DNA from 3 places in the Paraburkholderia sp. GAS333 genome. Region 1 is predicted to be linked to each of the others. Evidence: riboswitches for the same ligand, from Rfam matches in the RefSeq annotation. Region 1 holds a riboswitch; each other region holds the start of a gene.
What was found. A riboswitch is a leader RNA that binds a small molecule or an ion and turns the genes downstream of it on or off. The one in region 1 is predicted to bind cobalamin.
Positions count from the first base shown of each region.

Region 2: linked by a shared signal. The riboswitch ahead of ABH945_RS14305 (TonB-dependent receptor domain-containing protein) and the one ahead of cobW (cobalamin biosynthesis protein CobW) in region 1 are both predicted to bind cobalamin.
Region 3: linked by a shared signal. The riboswitch ahead of ABH945_RS22145 (CbtB domain-containing protein) and the one ahead of cobW (cobalamin biosynthesis protein CobW) in region 1 are both predicted to bind cobalamin.

Region 1 is NZ_JBNDKS010000009.1:183,007-191,049, forward strand. It holds gene bluB (5,6-dimethylbenzimidazole synthase) at 1-338, opposite strand, end outside; gene ABH945_RS32475 (cobyrinate a,c-diamide synthase) at 322-1,647, opposite strand; gene cobO (cob(I)yrinic acid a,c-diamide adenosyltransferase) at 1,651-2,253, opposite strand; gene ABH945_RS32485 (cobalamin biosynthesis protein) at 2,250-2,690, opposite strand; gene cobA (uroporphyrinogen-III C-methyltransferase) at 2,687-3,451, opposite strand; cobalamin riboswitch at 3,725-3,967, opposite strand; cobalamin riboswitch at 4,059-4,337, shown strand; gene cobW (cobalamin biosynthesis protein CobW) at 4,541-5,647, shown strand; gene cobN (cobaltochelatase subunit CobN) at 5,654-8,043, shown strand, end outside.
Region 2 is NZ_JBNDKS010000002.1:1,148,241-1,156,283, reverse strand. It holds gene ABH945_RS14325 (adenosylcobinamide-GDP ribazoletransferase) at 1-34, opposite strand, end outside; gene cobT (nicotinate-nucleotide--dimethylbenzimidazole phosphoribosyltransferase) at 82-1,143, opposite strand; gene ABH945_RS14315 (ABC transporter ATP-binding protein) at 1,178-2,017, opposite strand; gene ABH945_RS14310 (FecCD family ABC transporter permease) at 2,017-3,078, opposite strand; gene ABH945_RS14305 (TonB-dependent receptor domain-containing protein) at 3,106-5,061, opposite strand; cobalamin riboswitch at 5,153-5,409, opposite strand; gene ABH945_RS14300 (ATPase) at 5,616-5,972, shown strand; gene ABH945_RS14295 (cell division protein ZapA) at 5,969-6,283, shown strand; RNA gene ssrS (6S RNA) at 6,379-6,560, shown strand; gene ABH945_RS14285 (EVE domain-containing protein) at 6,691-7,149, shown strand; gene ABH945_RS14280 (SIMPL domain-containing protein) at 7,341-8,043, shown strand, end outside.
Region 3 is NZ_JBNDKS010000003.1:1,424,980-1,433,022, reverse strand. It holds gene ABH945_RS22155 (FUSC family protein) at 805-2,754, shown strand; gene ABH945_RS22150 (CbtA family protein) at 3,032-3,772, opposite strand; gene ABH945_RS22145 (CbtB domain-containing protein) at 3,784-4,005, opposite strand; adenosylcobalamin (AdoCbl) riboswitch at 4,058-4,144, opposite strand; gene ABH945_RS22140 (histidine phosphatase family protein) at 4,239-4,832, shown strand; gene ABH945_RS22135 (hypothetical protein) at 4,897-5,337, opposite strand; gene ABH945_RS22130 (alpha/beta hydrolase) at 5,467-6,474, opposite strand; gene ABH945_RS22125 (MFS transporter) at 6,523-7,806, opposite strand; gene ABH945_RS22120 (alpha/beta hydrolase) at 7,881-8,043, opposite strand, start outside.

The sequences.
Region 1 (8,043 bases):
CCGTCCATCAGCGCCATCACCAGCACTTCGGCACATTCCAGCATGCCTTCCACTTTCAGCTTCATGAACTCTTCGCGACGCTTGCCGAGCGCGTCGGCGGTGGCGATCCGTTCGCTTTCGACTGTCGCGTGAAGAGCCGTGCGCAACCCGGCATCGGTGATGCGCATGATCCGCCACGGCTGCATGAAGCCCACGCTCGGCGCGTGATGCGCCGCGTCGAGCAGGCGCTGCAGCACGGCGGGATCGACCGGATCGCGGACAAAATGGCGCATGTCGCGGCGTTCGTAAATCGCGCGATAAACGGCGTCGCGCTCGGAGTCGTTAAAAGGCTTCGCCATGGAACAGGGCGGCCGTGAAGGCCGGGTTGGAGGGCCAGTAAGCATGCATATAGGTCGCCACGATCGATCCCGCGCGATACACGGCCTCGCCGGGTGCATCGCCGTGTGGCCGGGTGGCCGAGCGCAGCGGGACGAGCGGCGTGTTCAGCTTCGAGTAGTGAAACGTGTGACCGGTCAGCGGTCCATGAAGGCTGTCGATCTGCTGCATGCCGAGCGCGGCGAAGCGCTTCTGCATCGTCGCGTGACCGGGCAGCAGGCCGAGCATCGGCGTGCTGACGCCTTGTGCGTCGGTCAGTTGGTCGAGCAGGTAGAGCATGCCGCCACATTCGGCGACGACCGGTTTGCCTGACGCCGCGTGGCTTCGGATCGACGTGGCGCTGCGCAGATTGGCCGCCAGTGTTTGCGCGTGCAATTCCGGGTAGCCGCCGGGCAGATACAGCGCGTGCGTGTCGGCGGGCAGCGGTTCGTCGGCGAGCGGCGAAAAGTAGTCGACCTGCGCGCCCAGCGTTTCCAGCAACGCCAGATTCGCCGGATAGATGAACGAGAACGCGGCGTCGCGGGCGACGGCGATCCGCTTGCCGTCCAGCAGGCGCGGCAATACCTCGGGCATGTGTGCGCCGAAATCGACGGCTGGCGGCAGGGCGGTCAGTGCGGTTTGCGCGAGCGTATCGGCGGCACGGTCCAGACGCGCGTCGAGGTCGTCGATCTCGGCGGCCTGATGCAGTCCGAGGTGGCGATCGGGCAACGCGATTTCGTCGCTGGCTGCGATGTGGCCGCACCAGTGCAAGCCAGGCGGCAACGCTTCCTGGAGCATCTGCGCATGCCGCGCGGAACCGACACGATTCGCCAGCACGCCGTGAAACGGCACCTCGGGCCTGAATCGCGCGAGACCGAACGCGACCGCGCCGAAGGTCTGCGCCATCGCCTTCGCCGAAATCACCGTCAGCACGGGCACGCCGAATGTCGTGGCGAGATCGGCGCTGTTCGGCGTGCCGTCGAACAACCCCATCACGCCTTCGATCAGGATCAGATCGGTTTCGGCCGCTGCCTGCGCGAGCAGCGCGCGGCAGCCGGCTTCACCGACCATCCACAGATCGAGCGACAGCACCGGCGCGCCGCTCGCGCGCGCAAGGATCATCGGATCGAGAAAATCCGGGCCGGTCTTGAAGACCCGCACGCGTCGCCCTTGCCGCGCGTGGTAGCGCGCGAGCCCCGCGGTGATCGTAGTCTTGCCTTGCCCCGACGCGGGCGCGCTGATGAACAACGCAGGGCACGCCGTGGAGCGTGTGCCGCCGGGCGACGCGGACATCGCTCAGAACTCCACGCCGCGCTGCGCTTTCACGCCTTGCTCGCGGTACGGATGCTTGACGATGCGCATTTCGGTGACGAGGTCGGCGGCTTCGATCAGCGCGTCGGGCGCGTGACGGCCGGTCACCACCACGTGCAGCATGTCGGCGCGCGCGTTCAGCACGGCGAGCACTTCGTCGAGCGGCAGGTATTCGTACTTGAGCACCGTGTTCAGCTCGTCGAGGATCACCATCTGATAGTCGCCGCTTTCGATCATCCGGCGCGCTTCGTCCCAGCCTTTGCGGGCGGTGGCGATGTCGGCGTCGCGGTTCTGCGTGTTCCAGGTGTAGCCGTCGCCCATCGTGACGAAATCGCAGTTCGCGATCGCGCCGAGAAAATCGCGCTCGGACGTATGCAGCGCGCCCTTGATGAACTGCACGACGCCGAGACGCATGCCGTGTCCCAGCACCCGCACGGCCATGCCGAACGCGGCCGTGGTTTTGCCCTTGCCGGTGCCGGTGTTGACGATCAGCAGACCTTTTTCGACGGTCGCGCCGGCCTGTTTCTTCTCATGGCCTTCGCGCCGGCGCTCGGTCATGCGTTGATGCGATTCGGGATCCGTTTTCATGGGAGGTCCTGTTGGGTATATCGAGTGTGAGTTTGAACCGGCTTCCTGTCGACGCCTGGATTCGACGCCGCGACAGCCACGGTCACGCCGTCATAAACCGTTTTACGGACGACGAGACAAGCGGTAGCTTCCGGCGATTGTGCGGCGAGCAACGCGCACGGCTCGCAGACGCCGTCCACGCCGACATGCTCGCGTGCGGCCGCCGAAGGGCTTTCGACCGGCAATGCGGCAATCTGCTCGCGGCTGAACAATCTCAGCGGCAGGCCGTGGCGCGCGCAGAACTCGCGTAAACCGGGTTCGTCGGCTTTGATGTCGATTGACGCGATTGTGTTGATCTGCTCGAAGTCGAGCGGGCCTATCGCCTGACGTACCGCCGCTTCGATCTGTTCAGCCGAACTTTGTGAGCGGCATCCAATGCCGACGCTGATTGTTTTCATTTGACGTTGGCTCCGTTTGCCGTCGTCGCGGCGGCTGTCGACAGCACGCCGTCAGCCAGCGAGGCCACGCCGCCGATCACCACGATCGCAGGCGACCCGAGCCCCGCACGCGCGACTGTGTCCGCAAACCCGCCGAGCGGCGCGAGTGCGTGGCGCTGCTCGGGCCGCGTCGCCGATTCGATCGCGGCGCACGGCGTATCGGCGGACAGGCCCGCCGCGAGTAACGCGCCGGTAATGTCGCTCAAACGACGCATGCCCATGTAAATCACGAGCGTCATGCGGGTGGCGGCGAGCGCGGCCCAATCCGGCTCGCCGCTGCCCGCGCCGTGTCCGGTGACAAACACCACGCCCTGCGTGTAATCGCGATGCGTGACCGGAATGCCGATCGCCGCAGGCGCCGCGATCCCCGCTGTAATGCCGTTGATCACTTCCACGTCGACGCCCGCGGCCAGCAACGCCTGGCGCTCTTCGCCGCCGCGGCCGAACACGAACGGATCGCCGCCTTTCAGCCGCGCGACGCTGCGCCCGGCTCGCGCGTGTTCGAGCATCTGCGCGACGATTCCCGCCTGCGGCGTCGACGGATGACCGCCGCGTTTGCCGACGTAGACGACCAGCGCATCCGCGCGGGCGAATTGCAGCACGTCGGGATTCACCAGATCGTCGACCAGCACCACATCGGCCTGGGCGAGCGCGCGGGTCGCCTTGAGCGTCATCAGTTCGACGTCGCCGGGACCCGCGCCGATCAACCACGCGCGCGTCATCGCGGCGTGCATGGCGCACGCCATGTCATAACGGACGAAGCGGCCGAAACGGATCGGGAACGGAAAGCGGCAGAACGCCGGACAGCGGACAGTGAAATCATGTGATGCGACAACGGATTCAGGCATGGCGAACAACGCGACCCGTCACGCTGTTTTCGACAAACACGCGAACGGAATACGGCTACGCCATGCTTTAACGCCTTCACATCCGTCCCTCGCGGATTCCAGCGGCCGGCGGCGAGAAATTCGAGATTCGTCGAGATTCGTCGAGATTCGCCGCCTCCGCGTCTGGCCGGTATCCGGGCTGGCGGCCTCATGCGCTTTGCCTTCCCGCCCCGATTCACGGGACAGTGGCATCGAAAAAACGCATGCGCGGCGCAGCAGAAGTGAATCTGGCGCAGCAGGTCGCTTACCGTTGCGGGGACAGCACAGGTTGAGCGCACGAACGCGCTGCCTGTTTCCCGTTTAACTGCACACGCGAACGCATGTGCGGGCACCAAACGCGCGCATACGATAGCACAGGACGCCCCGCCCGCTAAGCGTTTCCGGCTGATGCGGGCGGCTTTGCCGCAGCTTCCGGCGCCTTGACTGCGGCGTCTTGCGCGCCTAAACTCGCACGCACTTTGGTGCTCGTGTGCGCTCTCGTGCGCATGCAGTTAAACGGGAAACAGGGTGCCCACCTTCTCTGGATCGGGTCAACCTGTGCTGCCCCCGCAACGGTAAGCGAAAAGTGGTGTCGGCTTCATGCGCGACACCGCGGAGCCGGCTTCGATGTCCACGCGCAAGGCCGCGTCGGCATATCACCACTGGGCGAGAAATCACTCGTCCGGGAAGGGGAAGCGGCGCTTTCGCCAGCCCGGATACCGGCCAGATCAAGCAGGACACCCGTCGCGGGGATGCGACGGCGCGTTCATGACCTCATTCCCGCTTTCTGTTTTTCTGTTGTCGCGGCAACGCCGTCGTTCGTCCCCGTGTTTATATTGTCGTGGCCCGTCGCGCTTCAGCTTTCAGCTTGCGCCCGGCCATGCCGATGCAGACAGACGAACCGACGCGCCGGCGCACGTGCAACCCCTACGGATGGACCTCACGATGCAAACTCAAATGCGCAAGATTCCCGTCACCATCGTCACGGGCTTTCTCGGCAGCGGCAAAACCACGTTGCTGCGGCACATCCTTCAGCATGCGGGCGGCAAGCGCATCGCGGTGATCGTCAACGAGTTCGGCGAACTCGGTATCGACGGGGAAATCCTGAAGGGGTGCGGGATCGGCTGCGATGAAAACGGCGTCGAAACCGAAGGGCAACTGTACGAACTCGCGAACGGCTGCCTGTGCTGCACCGTGCAGGAAGAGTTTTTTCCGGTGATGGAAAAGCTCGTCGAGCGGCGCGGCCAGATCGATCACGTGCTGATCGAAACCTCCGGCCTCGCGTTGCCGAAACCGCTCGTGCAGGCGTTCAACTGGCCGCAAATCAAGAACAGTTTCACGGTCGACGCGGTCGTCACGGTGGTGGACGGCCCGGCTGCGGCAAGCGGCCAGTTCGCCGAAAACCCCGTCGCCGTCGATGCGCAGCGCAAAGCTGATCCGAATCTCGATCACGAATCGCCGCTGCACGAGTTGTTCGAAGACCAGTTGTCGGCGGCCGATCTGGTGATTCTGAACAAGACCGATCTGCTCGACGACGCGCAGCAAAGCGCGGTCGAAGCGGTGATTCGCGAGGAAATTCCGCCGCAGGTGAAGATCGTGCGCGCGCAACGCGGCGAACTGGATCTGCACACGCTGCTCGGTCTCGAAGCGGCATCGGAGGAAACGATCCACTTGCGCCACGATCACCACGGTTCCGCCGACGACGCCGATCATCACCACGACGAATTCGATTCGGTGGTCGTGCAGGCGGATGCGCCGTCGCGCGAAGCGGTGATCGCCGCGTTGCAGAAGCTGGTCGAGGCGAACACGATTTATCGCGTGAAGGGTTTTGCCGCGTTGCCGGGTGCGCCGATGCGTCTGGTGATTCAGGGCGTGGGCCGTCGCTTCGACAGCTATTTCGATCGACGCTGGCAGGCGGGCGAGGGCAATCAGAGCCGCTTCGTGCTGATCGGCGAGGACCTCGATCAGCCTGCGCTGCAACGCGCGTTCGACGCCGCGCTCGGCGTGGTGGCGTCGAATGCGGCGCCCGCCGCTGCAGCGAACCAGGCGTAAGCGCTCATGCATCTGCTGCGCACCACGCCGGGCGGTTTTGTCGACGATACCCAGGGCGTGATCCGTATCGATCAGCAGCCCGCCGATATCGTGGTGCTCAGTTCCGCCGACACCACGCTGTCGCTGCTGGCGAGCGTGTTTCCACGTTTGGGTGACGGCTTTCCGAGCATCCGGCTCGCGAACGTCACCTATTTGCGGCAACCGGCGTCGGTCGATTTTTATATCGAAGACGTGTTGCAGCATGCGCGGGTGGTGGTGGTCGACCATCTCGGCGGCGAGGCGTACTGGCCGTACGGCATCGAACAGGTGGTCGCGCTCGCGGAGCGCAACGGCCAAACGCTCGCGATGTTTTCCGGCGATTTGCAGGAAGACCCAAATCTGCTCGCGCGCAGCACGGCGGATGCCGATCTGTGCCATCAGTTGTGGCGTTATCTGCGGGAAGGCGGTCCGCAAAATGCCGAGGCGTTTTTGCGTTGTATCGCTTTCCGGAATTTTGGCTGGGGACACGAACCTGCACCGCCGCGCGCGCTGCCGGCGGCGGCGTTGTATCACCCGGAGCACGACACGCCGACCGTTGCCGACTGGCAGGCGCGCTGGCAGCCGAATGCGCCGGTCGCGGCGATTCTGTTCTACAAGGCGCATCTGCAGGCGGCCAACACGGCCGTGTTCGATGCGCTGATCGACGCGCTCGAAGGGCAAGGTCTGAATCCGCTGCCGCTCGCGATTACGTCGCTGAAAGACGCGATGAGCCGCGACGTCGTGCAGTCGTTATGCGCGCAGCACGACGTTTCGCTCGTATTGAATACGACCGCGTTCGCGGCGAGTGCGATCGACGACCCCGAGCCGCTCGCGCTCGCGGGCGATGCGCCGGTGTTCCAGGTGATCCTGAGCGGCGGCAATCGCGACGACTGGGTCAAGGACAACCAGGGTCTCAATTCGCGCGATATCGCGATGCATATCGCGCTGCCCGAAGTGGACGGCCGCATCATCACGCGCGCGATCAGCTTCAAGGGGCTTGCTTATCGGTGTCCGCATACGCAGGTCGACGTGGTCCGCTATCAGCCGGATCTCGAACGCGTGAGCTTTCTCGCTGAGTTGAGCCGTCGCTGGTGCCGTCTGCGTACGCTCGATAACGCGGACAAGAAACTCGCGCTGATCCTCGCCAATTATCCGATGAGCGAAGGGCGCATCGGCAATGGCGTGGGACTCGATACGCCGGCTTCGGTGGTCGGCATCCTGTCGATGCTGGGCGATGAGGGCTACCGTCTCGCCAGTTCGGACGATCTGCCCGCGAACGGCGACGCACTGCTCAAGAAGCTGACGGAAGGCGTGACCAACGATCCGGTGGTCCGCGATCTGCGTCCCGCGTTGCAAAGCCTCGCGCTCGACGACTATCTGACGCATTTCAACGCGCTGCCCGCTGAGACGCGGCAAGCGTTGAACGCGCGCTGGGGTACCCCCGAGCAGGACCCGACGCTGCGGCGCGGCCGCTTCATGATCGCGGGCTGGCGTTGCGGGCATGTGTTTGTCGGCATCCAGCCGTCGCGTTCGCGCGAACAGGGCGATTACGCGAGCTATCACGACGCCGAACTCGTGCCGCCGCATTCCTATCTGGCGTTCTATTTCTGGCTGCGTCATCAGTTCGGGATCGACGCGGTCGTGCATGTCGGCAAGCACGGCAACCTCGAATGGCTGCCGGGCAAGAGCGTCGCGTTGAGCGATACGTGCTGGCCCGACCTGATTCTCGGGCCGATGCCGCATCTGTATCCGTTCATCGTCAACGATCCGGGCGAGGGCAGCCAGGCCAAACGGCGCGCGCAGGCGGTCATCGTCGATCACCTGATGCCGCCGCTCACGCGCGCTGAAAGTTATGGGCCGCTGCAGGATCTGGAGCGGCAGGTCGACGAATACTACGACGCGCTAATGGTCGATCCGCGCCGCTCGAAGCTGTTGCGGCGCACGATTCTCGCGACCATCGTCGAACATAAGCTGCACGAGGAACTGAGTCTCGCCGCGCCGAGCGGACAGGACGACGAAGACGCGTTGCTCACGCGCGTCGATGCGTGGCTGTGCGAGTTGAAGGAAGCGCAGATTCGCGATGGTCTGCACACGTTCGGGCAATCGCCGGACGGCGTGCAGCGGCGCGATACGCTGCTGGCGCTGGGGCGTTTCCCGGTTGGTGACGGACAGGGCGCGAAGGCCGGACTGATCGACGCGCTTGCTTGCGATCTGCGGATGGATCACCTGTTCGATCCGTTGTCGGTGGATTGGGCGGCGGCCTGGGAAGGGCCGCGTCCCGAGGTGTTGCAGCAGGTCAGCGATGCGCCGTGGCGTCATTGCGGCGATACGCGAGAGCGTCTGGAATTGCTCGCAGCAGAGTTGTTGCGCGGTGTTTG
Region 2 (8,043 bases), on a different contig from region 1:
TGAAGAAGTAGCGCAATTCCGCGAGCGGGTTCATAGCAGATTCATGAGCAGGGCAATATCTGTTCGATTCGTTGGATCAACTCACGCGTCGCGATTTTCGACACCGGCCGAATCGAAGCTCGCCATCTCGTTGATGAACGCCGTCGCCGCGCGCAACAGCGGCACCGCGAGCGCCGCGCCGGTACCTTCACCGAGACGCAGATCGAGCGACAACAGCGGCTGCGCGCCTAAATGATCGAGCATGCGGCGGTGTCCCGCCTCGTTCGACGCATGCGCGAACACGCAGTATTCACGCAGGTTCGGCGCAAGCGCATCGGCGACCAGCAACGCGGAAGTCGCGATGAAACCGTCGACCAGAATCGTCATACGCGCTTCGGCGGCAGCGAGGTACGCGCCCGCCATCATCGCGATTTCGAAGCCGCCGAACGTGGCCAGCACCTCCAGCGGATTCGTCACGCTGATGTGGCGCGCGAGCGCCGCCGCCAGCACGTTGCGCTTCTTCGCGAGGCCCGCGTTGTCGAGACCCGTGCCGCGACCGACGCACTCGTCGACCGGCACGTTGCACAAACGGCTCATCAGACACGCAGCCGCCGACGTGTTCGCGATGCCCATCTCGCCGAAACCGATCACGTTGGTGCCGAGCGCCGCGTGGTGCCGTACCCGCTCAGCGCCCGCCTGCATCGCCGCGAGCGCCTGCGCGTCGGTCATCGCGGGTTCGCGCGCGAAGTTGCGCGTGCCGCCCGCAATCGGAATGTCGACAAGTCCGTTCGTCGACGGCAACGGCGTGGCAATGCCCGCGTTGACCACTTCGAGTTCGATTCCTGCGACGCGGCTCAACGCATTGATCGCCGCCCCGCCCGCGAGAAAGTTCGCCGCCATCTGCGCGGTGACTGCTTGCGGATACGGGCTCACGCCTTCGGCAGCAATGCCGTGATCGCCCGCGAAGACGATCATCGCGGGACGCTGCACCGTGGGATGCGTGGTGCGCTGGATCAGGCCCATCTGACGGGCAAGCGCCTCAAGCCGGCCGAGACTGCCCGGCGGCTTCGTCTTGGTATCGATGATGTGCTGCAACTCGGCGCGCAACGTTTGATCGAGCGGCGGGACTTCGGGCAAACCGGTCGGGCGTGGCAAGGAAGTCATAAGCGTCTTCTGAAGTATGTTTTGGATGAAACGGTTAATTTGCTGCTGTGTCATTAGCGGCATTCGATTCGTGACGAACACGCGGCGCGGGAATCAGCGCCTCGTGCTCACCGTCGCGAATCAGGATCAGCGGATAGCCGAATGCACGGCTGGTCAATTCGGGCGTGAGCACGTCATGCACCGGTCCGGCAAATGCGCGCCCTTCTCCATCGAGCAGCAGCGCATGCGTCGCGAAACGGCGCGCGAGATTCAGATCGTGACAAGAAAACATCACGGTACGACGCGGTTCGCGCGCCCACGCCGTCAGCGCTTCCAGGCAGTCGATCTGATGATGCAGATCGAGATGCGACAGCGGTTCGTCGAGCAGTAACAACGGCGCGTCCTGACATAACACCGCCGCGAGCGCCACCCGTTGACGCTCGCCGCCTGACAAAGAAAGCACGTCGCGCGCGGCGAACGCGGCCAACCCCAGCAGATCGAGCGCAGCATGCGCCGCATCGCGATCGGCGTCACGCTCCCAACCCCAGCCGTTCAGATGCGGGAAGCGGTTCAGTGTGACGATGTCGAGCACACTCGCGCTGAATGCGTCGGGTGCGCTTTGAGGCATCAATGCGCGCCGCTGCGCAAGCGGCAGCGGCTGCCAGTCGCGCAAACGTATGCCGTCCAGTTCGACCTGTCCCGCCGACGCCTGCCGCAAACCCGCGAGCGTCGACAACAACGTCGTCTTGCCCGCGCCGTTCGGTCCCGCGACACACCAGATTTCGCCGGGATAAAACGTGTGCGTGAACGCGTCGAGCAAGGTGCGCGAACCGGCGCGCAAGGTTACGCCTTGCGCACTGAGCGCGTGTTGCTGAGGGTTATAGCGAGCTTGCATCATCGGCGCCTGCGCAACAGCATCCACAGAAAAATGGGTACACCGACGATCGACGTAATCACGCCGACCGGCAATTGCGCGGGCGCGATCACCGTGCGCGCGATCAGGTCCGCGCCCATCACCGCGACGCCGCCGCCGAGCGCTGCGGCCGGCAACAACATGCGCTGATCGTTGCCGAACGCGAGTCGCAGCATATGCGGCACCACGAGTCCGACGAAGCCGATGGTGCCCGCGGTCGTCACTGCCGCGGCCGCCGCGAGCGACGCCACCAGATACACGCGCAAACGCAGCGGCATCACCGCGACGCCGAGCGCTTGCGCGGCGGCATCGCCGCGCAACAGAACATTCAGACGCGGCGCGACCGGCACGATGGCCAGCAGCGCGATGACCAGCGCCACGAGCGCGGTCCACGGCATCGCGCCGCCGTTGAGGTCGCCGGTCAGCCAGAACAGCATGCCGCGCAGACGGCTGTCGGGTGCGAGGTTGAGCAGCAGCGTGATCAGCGCGCCCCACCCAGCCGCGATCACCGCGCCAGTCAGCAGCAAACGCGGCGACGTGTCTTGCGGTTCGCCGCGCCACAACTCGCGGCGAGCGAGACCGAGCACCAGCAAAATCGACACGAACGCGCCGGCGAATGCACCGGCGTCGACGATCCACCATGCGCAACCGGCGATCATCGCGAGCAGCGCAAAGGTCGCCGCGCCGCCCGATACGCCCAATATGTACGGCTCGGCCAACGGGTTGCGCAACAGCACCTGCAACAACGCGCCCGCCAATGCGAGCAATGCGCCGCACGCAAAACCGGCCAGCGCGCGCGGTAAACGCAGCGTGCGGACGATCTCGCCAGCAAGGTCGCCCGATTCGACCGGCGACGCCGTGAACGCATGCGACGGCAGCAACGCCGTCAACACGCGTCCCGGTGCGAGCGACACGCTGCCCAACGCGAGCGACGCGAGCAGCACCGCCAGCGCGACGCAGGCGAGCACGAGCCATATCGCTGCCGCGCGCTTCGCGCTCATCACGCGCGCGGCAGCGGGCATCGAAACCGGAGGACGATTCATCCGCGTGATCTCAACGCAGCGCGCGCGTCACTGCTGCTGCCAACCGATCGTGACATACGCACCGCGTCGCGGCGAGTTATACGAGTAGGCCGTTTCATAGTCCTTGTTCAACAGATTGTCGATTTGCGCGGTGACGTACCACGCTTTCGTGATGTTGTAGCGCGCCGACAGATTGACGATGCCATAGCCGCCCAGATTGCCGCTGCTGTCGCTACGCGCGCCGCTCACGATCCATTCGCCACCCACGCGCCACCCTGCAATGCTGCGATTCACCGCCAGCGAGCCGAAGCGCCGCGCGCGCCGCACGAGGTCGACATCGTTGTCGAGGTCGACGGGATTTTGCAGCGTCAACGAGGCACGCACGTCCGTCTTGCCGACATGTCCGCTCCACGAGCCTTCGAGCCCCTGCACCTTCGCACGGCCGACATTCTCGGCCAGATAGATGCCGGGCGACACTTCGGGATAGTCGATCAGATTCGAATAGCGGGTCTGGAATGCGCTCAGGCGCATCACGCCAAGCGCATTCGACGCGTACTGCAACGCGGCTTCGATCGAATGACTGCGCTCCGGTTTGATCGACGGATTGCCGCTGTACGGATAGTACAGATCGTCGAAACTCGGGGCGCGGAACGAATCCGAATAGCTTGCGGTTGCCTTCCAGTTCCCGGTGATGTCGAAACCGTAGCCGAGATAGTAACTGTTCGCTCCGCCGAAATCGGAATACTGGTCGTGCCGTACGTTCGCCTGAATCTGGTTGCGCCCGAAGCGTCCCGTATAGCCGACGAAACCCGAATCGACGTGACGCTCGGGCGCGGCAAAGGTGTCCGATTCGAGCGTCTGATCGAGATGTTCGTAGCCGACCTGCAGTTTCTGTTGAGCGGCCAATGCAAAATCGTTCTGCCACGTGTACTGACGATTGTCGGTGTCGAAGCGGCCGTTATAGATGCCGTTGGTGTTCGACACACTGCGGTCGTCGCCTTCGGACACGATGAAATGCGTGGTCCACCAGTCGGTCAGCTTGCCGTTCGCGAACACCGACGCCTGGCGCACCTTGCTGTACAGATTGTTCAGATCGGTCGGCTCGCCGTACGCGTTGTCGTAACTGTTGTTGCCGTTCGACTGGAAGAACGTGACGCCCGCGTCCCATTGGTCGTTGAACTTGTGACGCAACGAAGCCGAGATGCTCTCGTTCAGATAGCCGTTCGCATTCGGATTCGCGCCCGACGCCTGGGCGGGATTGAGCGACGAAAAGCCGTCGTCTTTCGAGCGCGCGAGCGAGATGCTGAAGGTCGTGTTGCCGTCTTTGTCGAGTGCGCCGTTCACACCCATCTGCTGGGTCTGCGTGTGATAGCTGCCGTAGCCCACCGAAAAATTGAAGCGAGGCGGATGATCGCCGCCGTCTTTCGTGAACACCTGCACCACCCCGCCGATCGCACCCGAGCCGTATAACGCGGACACGTTGCCGTTCACGACTTCGACGCGGTCGATCTGATCGAGCGGGATCTGCGAGATTTGCGCCGAACCGAGGCTCACGGAATCGACCCGCACGCCGTCGATCAGCAACAGCGATTGCGTCGACGACGCGCCGCGCAAGAACAGGCTCGCCGTCGAACCAGGGCCACCTGTCCGCGAGATTTGCGCGCCGGGCGCGAGTTGCAGCAGACCGGGCAAGTCGGTGGCGGTGGTGTCGGTGAGATCCTGCTGATCGAATAACGTGGTCTGCGGAATCGTGTCCGCGAGCGGTTGCGGCGTGCGCCCCGCGGTCACGACGACGGGCGACAGTAGCGTGGACGAATCATCTGCAGCGGACACATCGCCCGATGACGATGATGACGACGCCGATTCAGACGTGGTAGCGGCAGCAGAATCTGCAGCATCTGAAGCGGACGCGGACGAAGATGGCGATGCAGCACTCTGCGCATGCACGACGAGCGGCAGGCTCGCAAATGCGAGCAGCACCGCGCGAGCGATGGGGGACAACATGGGATGGCATTCCTGTGGATAGCGTGCGCGGCCCGCTTCCCCGCAGGCCGATGCGTAACGAGGCACCCCCGTATTTAACATTTTCGCGGGGGACGTGCCTCTCCCTCTGGCCGGTATCCGGGCTGGCGACACATCGATCCCACCTTCCCACGCGTAACGCGCAGTGGCACACTCACATGTTGAGCTTCAAACACGCGATCAGGATCGACCTGCATGACGAATGCGGCCGCTTACCGTTGCGGGGGCAGCGCAGGTTAGCGCGTTCCGGTTCACGGAACATGCGCCCTGCTTCCCGTTTAACTACGCACTGTTGAAAAGCGCGCGGGCACCAGAGTGCGGCAAGTTTAGGAGCGGCCTCGAAGTGCGTCAAGAACGGTTGCACCATCGCAAGCCGTTCTGTTAAATGCAGAATATTGTCCGACCGGCGAGGTGTTTTTCATCATAAGGTCGATAAAAGCCTGCATAAAGCAATGTTGTTACGTCTCGAAACGAGACAATTGTCGGAACCTGCGATATTCCGCGCTAAAATGCAATGTCTTTAGAGGACGCAGCACATGCTCACCGAACTCGAATCACTTTCACAGAATATCGGCAAGCTGATCGCGATCAGCCAACGCCACAATGAAGCGCGAATCGCGCTCGAAGATCAGCTCGCCCAATCACGCGCCGAAGCAGAAGCTACGCGCACGGAACTTGCACTGTTGCGCGAAGAGCGCGACGCATTGCAGGCCGAACGCGATGCGCTGTCCGCGAAAATCGACGACGCTCAGGTGCGCCTGAATGCAATTCTCGAGAAACTGCCGCGGGCCCGCGCGAACAGCGAGCCGGATAACCAGCTCGATCTGCTCGAGCCTGCTCAGCACGCTGTCGAAGCGGAGAGCGAAGTGACCCGCCACGGAGAAAATGCATGACCACCAAGCAGATCGAAGTATCGATTCTCGACGTGCCCTATCGCCTCGCGTGCTCGCCGGAAACGGAAGGCGCACTGCTTGAAGCGGTTGCTCGCGTCGACGCCGAAATGTCGAAGATCCGCAATAACAGCAACGTGCGCGGCACGGATCGCATTGCCGTCATGGCTGCGCTGTCGCTGGCATCGGAACTGCTTAGGCTCCAATCGAGCGTTAGACACGGAGAAGCATTTCCTGCAGAGGAAATCCGGCGTACAATGCATCAAATGAACGAACAACTGGGTACTGTGATTCAGCAGTACAACATGCAGTAAGTAGCAGTCGGTCCTGAGATCCACTGCGGATTCAAACGAAGGTGAGTCAATCTCGGCAAACGTTTGAGTTCAATCGTTTAAGCTTCATCCGTTTAGCTTCCCTGCCTGGTTCGCCAAGGTCATATATTCCTTGAACCAATGCCATGTGCACGGTTGCGGAAATTTGTAGCACGGGTGTGCGCGTCACTCTGTCTGATGTACCCGAAGTGTTGCTAACTGCGACCAATTCTGAACCCCCGGTTCAGGATGCCGGCCTAGCGGCTAAGGCGGGGACCTTATCTAGAACGGCATCGGACTTCGGTTCGATGCCGTTTTTCTTTGGGCTCCGGTTTCACGTACGTTTTCTCCGTTCGCGTTTTTCGTTCGTGCCGTCAAGCCCTTAACGTCAACCACGTTCAATTCGATTCATGCGCTACTGGCTAATGAAGTCCGAACCGGACGAAGCAAGCATCGACCATCTCGCCAACGCACCGCGCCACACGTTACCGTGGACCGGCGTGCGCAACTATCAGGCGCGCAATTTCATGCGCGACATGATGCAGGTCGGCGACGGCGTGCTGTTCTATCACTCGAGCTGTCCTCAACCCGGTATCGCGGGGCTCGCGGAGGTCTCGTCCACTGCCTACCCGGACCCGACACAATTCGACAGGAAGAGCCCGTACTACGACGAAAAGTCGTCGCAGGAAACGCCGCGCTGGCTGCTCGTCGACGTCGTATTCAAAAAGAAAATTCCGCTGATTCCGCTCGCAACTTTGCGCGAGCACGAAGAATTGCAGGACATGCGCGTGCTCGCCAAGGGCAACCGTTTGTCGATCACGCCGGTGACCGAAGCCGAGTGGCGCTTCATCACGAAGCGGCTTGTTTAAGACTCGCGTGAAGCCTGTTCGACGTCGATGTAAAACCGGGTCGCGACGATTAAAGCAAAGTGAGATCAGGGAACCAAGCTCAGGTTACAAGCGCCTAACGGACGCACAGAGGGACTGGCAAACAGCGTGCCATTTGTCGCACGCCGTTCGTGCCAATCGTGCATCAACCTGTTCAAGCAAGGAGTCGAGCAATGACAAAAAACACCGCACGGGCAGTCGCACTCGCGCTTATCTGCTCCGCACCCGTCGCGCTTACGCTGACCCCGACCCTCGCGCGCGCGCAAGGCGTCATGCAAGCTCAGCCTTCGGGCGTGCTGTCGCTGAATGCACAAGCTAGCGCGGAAATTCAGCAGGACGTAGTCGATATCACGCTGTTTTACGAGCAGGAAGCGAGCGATCCGTCGGCGCTCACGTCCACGCTGAATCAGCGTGCCGATTCGGCACTGCAGAAAGCGCGCGGCGTGAGCGGTGTGACGGCTCACACCGGTTCGTTCTCGATCTTCCCGTCCACCGATCGTGATGGACGCATTTCTGCATGGCGCGGCCGCACGGAGGTCGTGCTCGAATCGCACGACTTCGCGGCGGCGTCAAAACTCGCGGGGCAAATGGCATCGATCATGCAGGTCGGCAACGTGCAGTTCTCGCTGTCGCCGGAAGCGCAACGCGCCGCCGAGCAGAAGCTCACGGGCGAGGCGATCAGGTCGTTCCGCGAGCAGGCCGCATCGTCGGCACAGGCGTTTGGGTTCAGTGGATATTCGATCCGCGAGGTCAGCGTCAATCATGGCGGCGTGATGCCGCGTCCCATGATGATGATGAGCGCGCGCGCTATGGGCGCAGACGCGAAGGCCGCGGCGCCGATGCCGCTCGAAGGCGGTACGTCGACAGTAACGGTCA
Region 3 (8,043 bases), on a different contig from region 1:
TGCTTTGCAGCAGACCCCGAAAGATCCACTCGCATCGCGCATCAAGCGCCCACACTTATCGGCTGTTAATTTTTAAAGATCGATCCGCTCACAAAACTGCGCCCACTTCAACCACCCGGCACCGCTTCGTTCTGCGTCGCTGCGTCTGCAGCAGAGAAACGAGATTATGGCGATCGGACCGAACCCCGTCAACCCTCTTGTGCAATTATTTTCTAAAAAATACGAGCGCTATAAAAATAGGCACTTTCGCACCAATTGCAAATTAGTTAGTCATCCGACTCAATTTGAGATGCGCTGTTATAGCGTGCCTAAAACGACAGCACATCCGTAACGACATCCCGAGCATCGGGACATGGACACGTGGCCGACCGAGAATGAACGTCAGCCTCGTCACGAGTCCGGTCGGACGATGGCAGGTAGCTCAGGGCGCTCACGCCGTCTATATGTATAGAGATCGCCGCCGCTCCCACACGCAACTGCTATTTGTCCACCGCAGTCCGCAACCAATCCGCGCGCCGCGAACCAGGAGCCAAAGAGCACCACGGTCCCCAAATATTCGCCGCCTCAATTTTGACAAGCTATCATCCGGGAAAACCCGAACCCGCTGATGTGCTGCCCCACCCTTTGCAGCGCGTCCGGCGTGCCTGTTCGAGGTTATCGCCCGTCGTCGGACGGGGCTTTCAGCCGGTGATCCCGGCACGAGGGTCCAATCCGGCGATACAAAGGTGGCGGGTCCCGCGTGATCCGCCCTGCCGCGATCGGCCAAAAGCCGATGGCGGCCACTTAGCCTGGACATCATCGATCATGATTGCTGCCGCGTTTTCGCGCGTCGCCGACCGTCTGCTAGCCGCGGACCCCGGACTCGTGCGCCTCCACACCGCGCTGCGCGTCGCGCTTGCCTGCCTGCTGACTGGCGTGGCGAGCATCGCGTGGACCGTCGCCCATCGCCAACCCGTCATCCTCGCTGCGCCCGGCGTCCTGTTCGCGATGGTCGCGCCGCTGTTCCTGCGCGACGCCCGGCGCTCCGCCTGGTTCGCCACACTCGCTTACCTCTATCTGTGCGCTTGCGCGTGCTTCGCCGTCGCGGCCGTGCTGAGTCGCTACCCGTTGGCCGCCGACGCGGGCTTTCTGCTCGTGATGTTCATCGGCATGCTTTGCCAGGCCTGCGGCCCGCGTGCGCTGGGTTGCGCGATGCTGGGCGTCGTGTGTTTCTACCTCGGCCTGTATCTACATCCGTCGATCGCGCATCTCACGCAATCGCTGATGTTGTCCGCCTTCGGCCCGTTGATGGTCGTGCTGATCGGCCGCGTGGTCTTGCCGCTGCGTCCTGCTGCCACGTTCCGGCTCGCCATTCACACGCTGACGCTGCGTGCGTCGCGTGTGCTCCATACGCCAGCCGCCGCCAATCTCTCCGCGTTGAACGAAGCCGCGCTGTCGCTGGAGGAGCAGCTCGCGTTGCTCAACCCATCCGACGCGGACACGGTTCGCGAGCGGATCGTCGAAGTCGAAGTGGCGGCCGGGCAGCATGCCTTCGCGTCGAGCCACGCCGCCAGGGACAACGCCCCGACCACGGCCGACATGCTTCGTCACGCGATGACGCGGCTCAGGGAACTGACGCATCGGCGCGCTTCGTTTGTGCCGGCCAGCAACAACGCGATCGCTTCGCCGTTCTCCCGACGCCTCGCCGACATGCGCGCCAAACTCTGCTGGCTGCCTGCCACACGCGCCACGACTGCGGCGTTTCTGGCGATGCTGATCGGCCATTCGCTCTCCCCCGAGCGCTGGTTCTGGGCCGTCATCACGACATTCGTCGTGTTTCTCGGTACGCGATCTCGCGCCGATACGGTCTATCGCGGCGCGCAGCGTCTGGTCGGCACGCTGGCTGGCGCGCTGGTCAGCGTCATGCTGGTCGCGCCGCTGCACGACTCGCCGACACTATTAGTGGCAGCGATGGTGCTCTGCGTGTTCGGTTGGGCGTACTTCATCCTCAGCGCTTACGCGCCGGGGGTGTTCTTCATTACCGTGCTCGTGGGGTTGGTCTACGGCGAACTGGGTTTCGCCATGGGACCGCTGGTCGAGTTGCGGATCGAGGAAGTGCTGGTGGGCTGCATCGTGTCGTTCGCCGTCGCCATTCTGATGATGCCGCTTTCGGCCACCCGTCATGTCGAGGTTCGGTTGGGCGCTGTGCTCGGAGCGCTGCGCGAGGTGGTCCGGCTTGCGGCAGGTGCTGGTGCTGGTGCTGGTGCTGGTGGTGCTGCTAGCGTGAGCGCGTCTGAAACGCGTGCTGCCATGCGTCGGCTGGATCGTGGCTGGCACGATCTTCGGATTGCATTAAAGCCGCTGCAAACCCAGCGTGTAGTGACGTGGAATCCCGATGTCGAACTAGCCACGGGTTCGCTGCTGTGCTGCCTGCATTGGGCGCGGGTGTTGAGCGATCCGGCGCGGCGCGGGACGCCGTCTAACGAGGAAGCGGCGGCGCTCAATGCGGCGGATATCAGCGCGGCCCATGTCGAATCGATCGTGGCGCGACTGGACTCGCTGATCGCCCGATACAACGGACAGCCGAGCGGTTCGGCGCGTGATGCAACGAACGAGCGTGCGTCGGCTGCAGTGGGGATCGAGGTCGATCCAGCAAAATCACCGGCGCTGGCTCAACTGGATGGCGCGGTCTCACAACTGTTCGACCGGTTGACGCAGCCGGCCGGGAAAGCGCGACGCGTGTTCAACTGGGCGCTGCGAGGAAAAGGGGTGTGAAACGAGGGCGAGTTGCCGCGTCTGCGTGCTTATCGCGGCAATTCGCGGCAACTACGGAGACGAATACAGGAACAACGACCGGCCAACAGGAGAAACCCGTCGAACTTGTCCACAGAAAATGTTCGCAAGCCTGTGGATAACCTATCCACAACCGGGTCAAGTCCTTGATAGCAAACCAAAGTCGAGCCTTGCGCACCTGGCGCGACCGCTTGCACAGTCGCGCCGTAAGCACCGGAGCGCCAGTAGTACCGACAAGCGCCCCAGAGCCAAGCCAGCCTCAAGCCGACTTCGCCACGCCACGCACATTCAGCCGTGCGAAATCGCTGCGCTCGACCAGCGCGCCGAACAGCAACCCGATCGTCGTCCACATGATGACCTGCATGCCGATCGCGGCCACCCGGAACTTCCACAGCAGCACCGCCGGGAAAGCCGCCGGCACTTCGTTGATGACCGGCATCGACAACTGCACCGCCGCGATGATCACGATAAACACCAGTCCCGCGACAATCGAGCCGTTCCACGCGCCCAGCTTCAGCACCGCGCGGCGTCGCACCTTCAGCGAGAACACCATCGCGGCGATCGAGATCGCGATCATCAGAAAGAACAGGCCCGTGCGCATCCCGATCGTCTCGGGGTCGCCTACCGATGGCGGATTAGCCGGGTACTTGATATTGGGCACGATCACCAGCGCAATGAACGCCGCCAGCGCGAGCCACGCGGACAACGCGCGCACGCCCAGCACGCCGACACGTCCGTACGCATACGCGAACACCAGCGAGAACAGACCGCCGACCGCCGCGCCGAACGTCACCACGCCGGTCAGCAATCCGAGGCCCGCCTGGGTCTCGCGGCTCACGAGTTCAGGCTCGGGCGCTTCGCCTTTGGCGGCGTCTGCCTTTTCTTCGAACGAAATGGCCTGATCGACCTGCGGCTCGCCTACCAGTCGTGCGAAGCCGAACGTGAGCAGTCCCGCGGCGATGCCGGCGAGCATCCCGCGTACCAACAATTTACCAACCATGTCCGGCTCCGTTAGTGGCAGGGAAAGCCGAGCAGATGGCGACCGTCGTGCACGAATTCATGCACGTACATGCCGGGCACCAGCGACGTGGCACCTTCTTCTGCACCAACGAAGTAAATCGCGAGCAATAACAGCAAGCCGCCGAATACGACCCAAGGCAGCAACTCACGCAACGGGATAGGCGTGGGTTGCGCAACGGGCTGGGTCGCGGAATTGAAAACGGTGTCGTTCATAGTGACATCTCCTGGGGGTAGCGCGCCCCGAAAGTCGATTGCAAAGGAATAGTGCGAAGCTCAGGTCTGGCTTTCGGCTTGTGATGCCGATTACAGTGGCGCGACCGCGCCGGGCTCTCACCGGCTTCCGTGCTTCGCAGTCCCGCTATTCTACGCGCTAAACTCGGGCCTCCGCGACCCTGGACGTGCCGTCCGCGCCGCGTTTCGGCATCGTTTGAACGGAAATGAAAAGAATGGACCTACGACTGTTACTGGTCAGCCACGCGTCGACGGCCGCGCAGCGCGCAGGCCGCTTTCCCATCGACGACGACGCGCTCGACGCCCGTAGCATCGGCGAAACGGAAGCTGTGCGGGCGCGTATGGCCTTTTCCGGCGATGCCGCCGCGTTCGTCAGCCCGGCGGTTTGCGCGCGCGAAACGGCTTCGGCGTTGGGACTGGCCGCAACGGTCGACGAAGCTCTGGCGGATATAAATTACGGCAGATGGCGTGGCCAGCGGCTCATCGACATAGCCAACGAAGCGCCCCAGGAACTCGCCGCATGGACACGCGATCCCGACGCCGCGCCGCCCGGAGGCGAGTCGTTCGCTGCGCTCGTGAAGCGGGTGGGAGCGTGGCTCGACGCGTTGAACCCTACGACTGCGGATCACGCATCGAACCATCCGCGCCATGTCGTTGCCGTCACGCATGCCCCGCTGCTGCGGGCCGCGATTGTGCATGCGCTGGGGGCATCGCCCGAGATATTTGCGCGGATTGAAATCGCGCCGCTGTCGCTGGTCGAATTGCGGCGCTCGTCGCGCGGCTGGACATGGCGGCCGTCGGCGAGCTGACTGTCGCCGCCGTTCAACTTCAATTTATCGGGACACAGCAGCTACTCATTAACTAGCCCGCCGGTCACTGACCCGATACCACCAGCCGCAGTTTGTTCGAACCCGTGGGCGTCAGCGTGATGCCGGTCCGCTTGCCTTTATCGCCGACATAAAAGTGCTGGCGTCCCGGTGAATTCTGATCGTGAGTCGCTTCGGGCAGACACGACGCGATGTCGGCTGCGACCGCCTGCAACGCGGCGGCATTCGAACCGGCGTCGTGATGCGGCGTCCACGTGCACTGGTAGCTGCCTGGGCTCGCAGCACATTGGGCATCGTCGCCGTAGGGTTGCGCGATGCCTTTGCCATCCTCGGGTGTCATTGAAGCCAGGCCGCCCGGCGCCGCCGCCACGATTCGTTTGAGCGACGCGCACGGGCTGGGGGCATCGTCGGCCTGTGCGCTGCAGGGCAACAGCGCACCTAGCGATGCAGCGGCAAGCGCAGTGGCGAGTATTCGGGTTTTAGTCATGTCGACACGCTCCTCGGACGGTGGCGTGCGGATCATCAACATCGATCCGCGTGGTCACTGCTGCGGTAGCAGGCTTTGTGCCCATGCTGGCCCGACCGACGTGATCGCCAAGGCTCGTCGCGAACACCGTCAGACGCCAAATACCGCCGCCAGCCCCTGCTCAGAAGCAAACATCCCGTTCGCATCGTGCCCGACGCCATCGATCACGAACGTCCGGTGGGTCGCCAATCCTTGCGGATGCCGCAACGCCATATACCGCGCGTACGCGAGCCCACGCTCAAGCCGGTTCGTGCCCTGGGTCATCGCTGCACATGAGCGGTCGAGCGCGGGATGCTGCGGATCGCAATCCGCGCCGCCCAGCAGCACGGTGACATCGGAGCGCGCATAGCGTGCTTCGAGCCCGTCGGCGGATGCCGAGCCATCTTCGCCACGCGTGTAAGCGGGCAAATCTTCGAGCCCATATTTCCAGCGATTGAACGACGGACACCGAGCCGCATCGAACGCAGCGAACTCGCCGGATGCCGTCGGACGCATTGCATCGAAATACACATACGACGACGGATTCGCGACCACATACCGCAGCCCGACACCCCGCGCGGCCAGCGACGCCTGCTCGCGCGCCACCACCGCATAGCGATGCACGACCTGCGCGCCGCCCGAATGCCCCGCGATCACGACCTCGGTCAGCGATGCAAACCGGTCGTCCGAAGCGAGCGTCTGCACGATGGCGTCGAGCACGTCGAACGAACTGAGCGGCGCCGGACCTTCGGCCTCGCCACCGCCCATCCAGCTGGTCCACTCCCAATGCAAGGTGGATGGCGGGACATCGTGCGCGGCCACATCGGCGGTCGCGAGAAACTGCGGCACGATCAGCAGCGTATCGGCGGCGCTACCGCCCGCCAGCGCACAGGCCCGCTGTGCGAGGTCGAAATACGTATCGGCATTGCGCAGGCGGCCGTGAATCAGAATCACCGCGCGTTCGATGCCGCGCGCGGGGAGAAGCCAGTCGCCGTTCGCGAACACCGGCACGGTGCCGCTGCCCGCATCGGTCGTGACAGTCAGATGCCGGTTCGCGACGACCGCCACCGGACGTTCATTGGGCGCGCGCTCGTCGTCTGTAATCAAAGGCTGGGTCATGCAATAAGCTCGTGGTTAATCTGCCAGGCGGCGCCGCGCGCCACCGTGCTAATGAGCGGCGGGTCGCGCCGCCGTGCCGCGCGGCTCGCGTCCCGAGCGCGTGAAGTACACCATCGCGAGCGAAACGAAGCCGGCAAAAATCAGGTAGAACGCGGGCGTGAGACTGCTGCCGGTCACGCGCGTCAGACCGGTGATGGTGAGCGGCGCCATGCCGCCGAACAGCGTCACCGCGATGTTGTACGACAGCGCCACGCCCGCCGAGCGGCTGCGCACCGGGAACAGCGTCGCGAGCATGCCGGGATGCGAGCCGGACATCGCCGCGAGAAACACCGTGGCAACGAGTTGCGCGATGAACAGATGCCCCGGCGTCGGATTCGTCACGACGAACTGATACAGCGGATACACGCAGACCATCCACGCAATCACGATCGGATAGAACAGACGGTAAGCGCCGTAGCGGTCGGCAAGCTTGCCCGACAGCGGGAACAGGAACAGATTCAGCACGCCCGACACGAACGCGCCGAGCAGCGCGGTGGATAACGGCAAATGCAATTGCCGCTCGACATACACCGACAGATACGAGTGCCACACGTAATTCGTCGCCGCGCCGACGATGATCACGCCCATCGCGCAGATCGCCGCATCGCCGTTGTCGCGGAAAAACTGCCGGACGGTGACGCGCGGCGGCTTGTCCTTGCTATCGCGCAGGCGCTCGAATTCCGGCGACTCCGCCACGCGATGCCGGATATAAAACCCGAACGGCCCCGCCAGCGCGCCGAACAGAAACGGCAGACGCCATCCCCACGACACCAGTTGTTCATGCGTCAATTGCGTGGTCAGCAGGTAGCCGACGCCCGACGACAGCAGCAACGCAAACGCCTGCGCCGACATGTTGAAGCTGCAATAGAACATCTTCTTGTGCGGCGGGGCGTACTCGACCAGCATCGCCGACGCGGTCGCGAACTGTCCGCCGACCGACAGCCCTTGCAGCAGCCGCGCGAGCACCACCAGCAACGGCGCCGCGATACCGATGTGCGCGTAACCGGGCGTGAGGCCCATCAGCAGTGTGCTGGCGGCCATCGAGATGATCAGCAGCGACAGTGCCTTGCGACGCCCGGCGCGATCCGCGTAAATGCCGAGCAGAATGCCGCCGATCGGCCGCACGATGAAGCCGACCGCGAACGTGGCCAGCGTCAGCATGATCGACACGAAGCCGTTGCCGCCGGGAAAGAACACCTGCGCGATGATCTTCGCGAAGTAGCCGTAGATCAGAAAGTCGAACCACTCGAGCCCGTTGCCGAGCACTGACGCGAAGATCGCGCGCCGCACCATCGCCGGACTCAAAGCGTTTGGCGTGTGATCGTTGGCGGAGCTTGCGCCTTCGCGTCGATGGAAAGTCGCTTCGCTCATGGCTCGCATCCTTGGGTATCGAACATCGCCGCGAGTGCGCAGACCGACGTCAGCATCCGCGCGCCGTTGTGGCCGACGCCCGGCACGATATGAAAACTCTGTTGCAGATGATCCGTATGACGCGCGCGGATATAACGGTAATACGCTTCGGCACGCGCG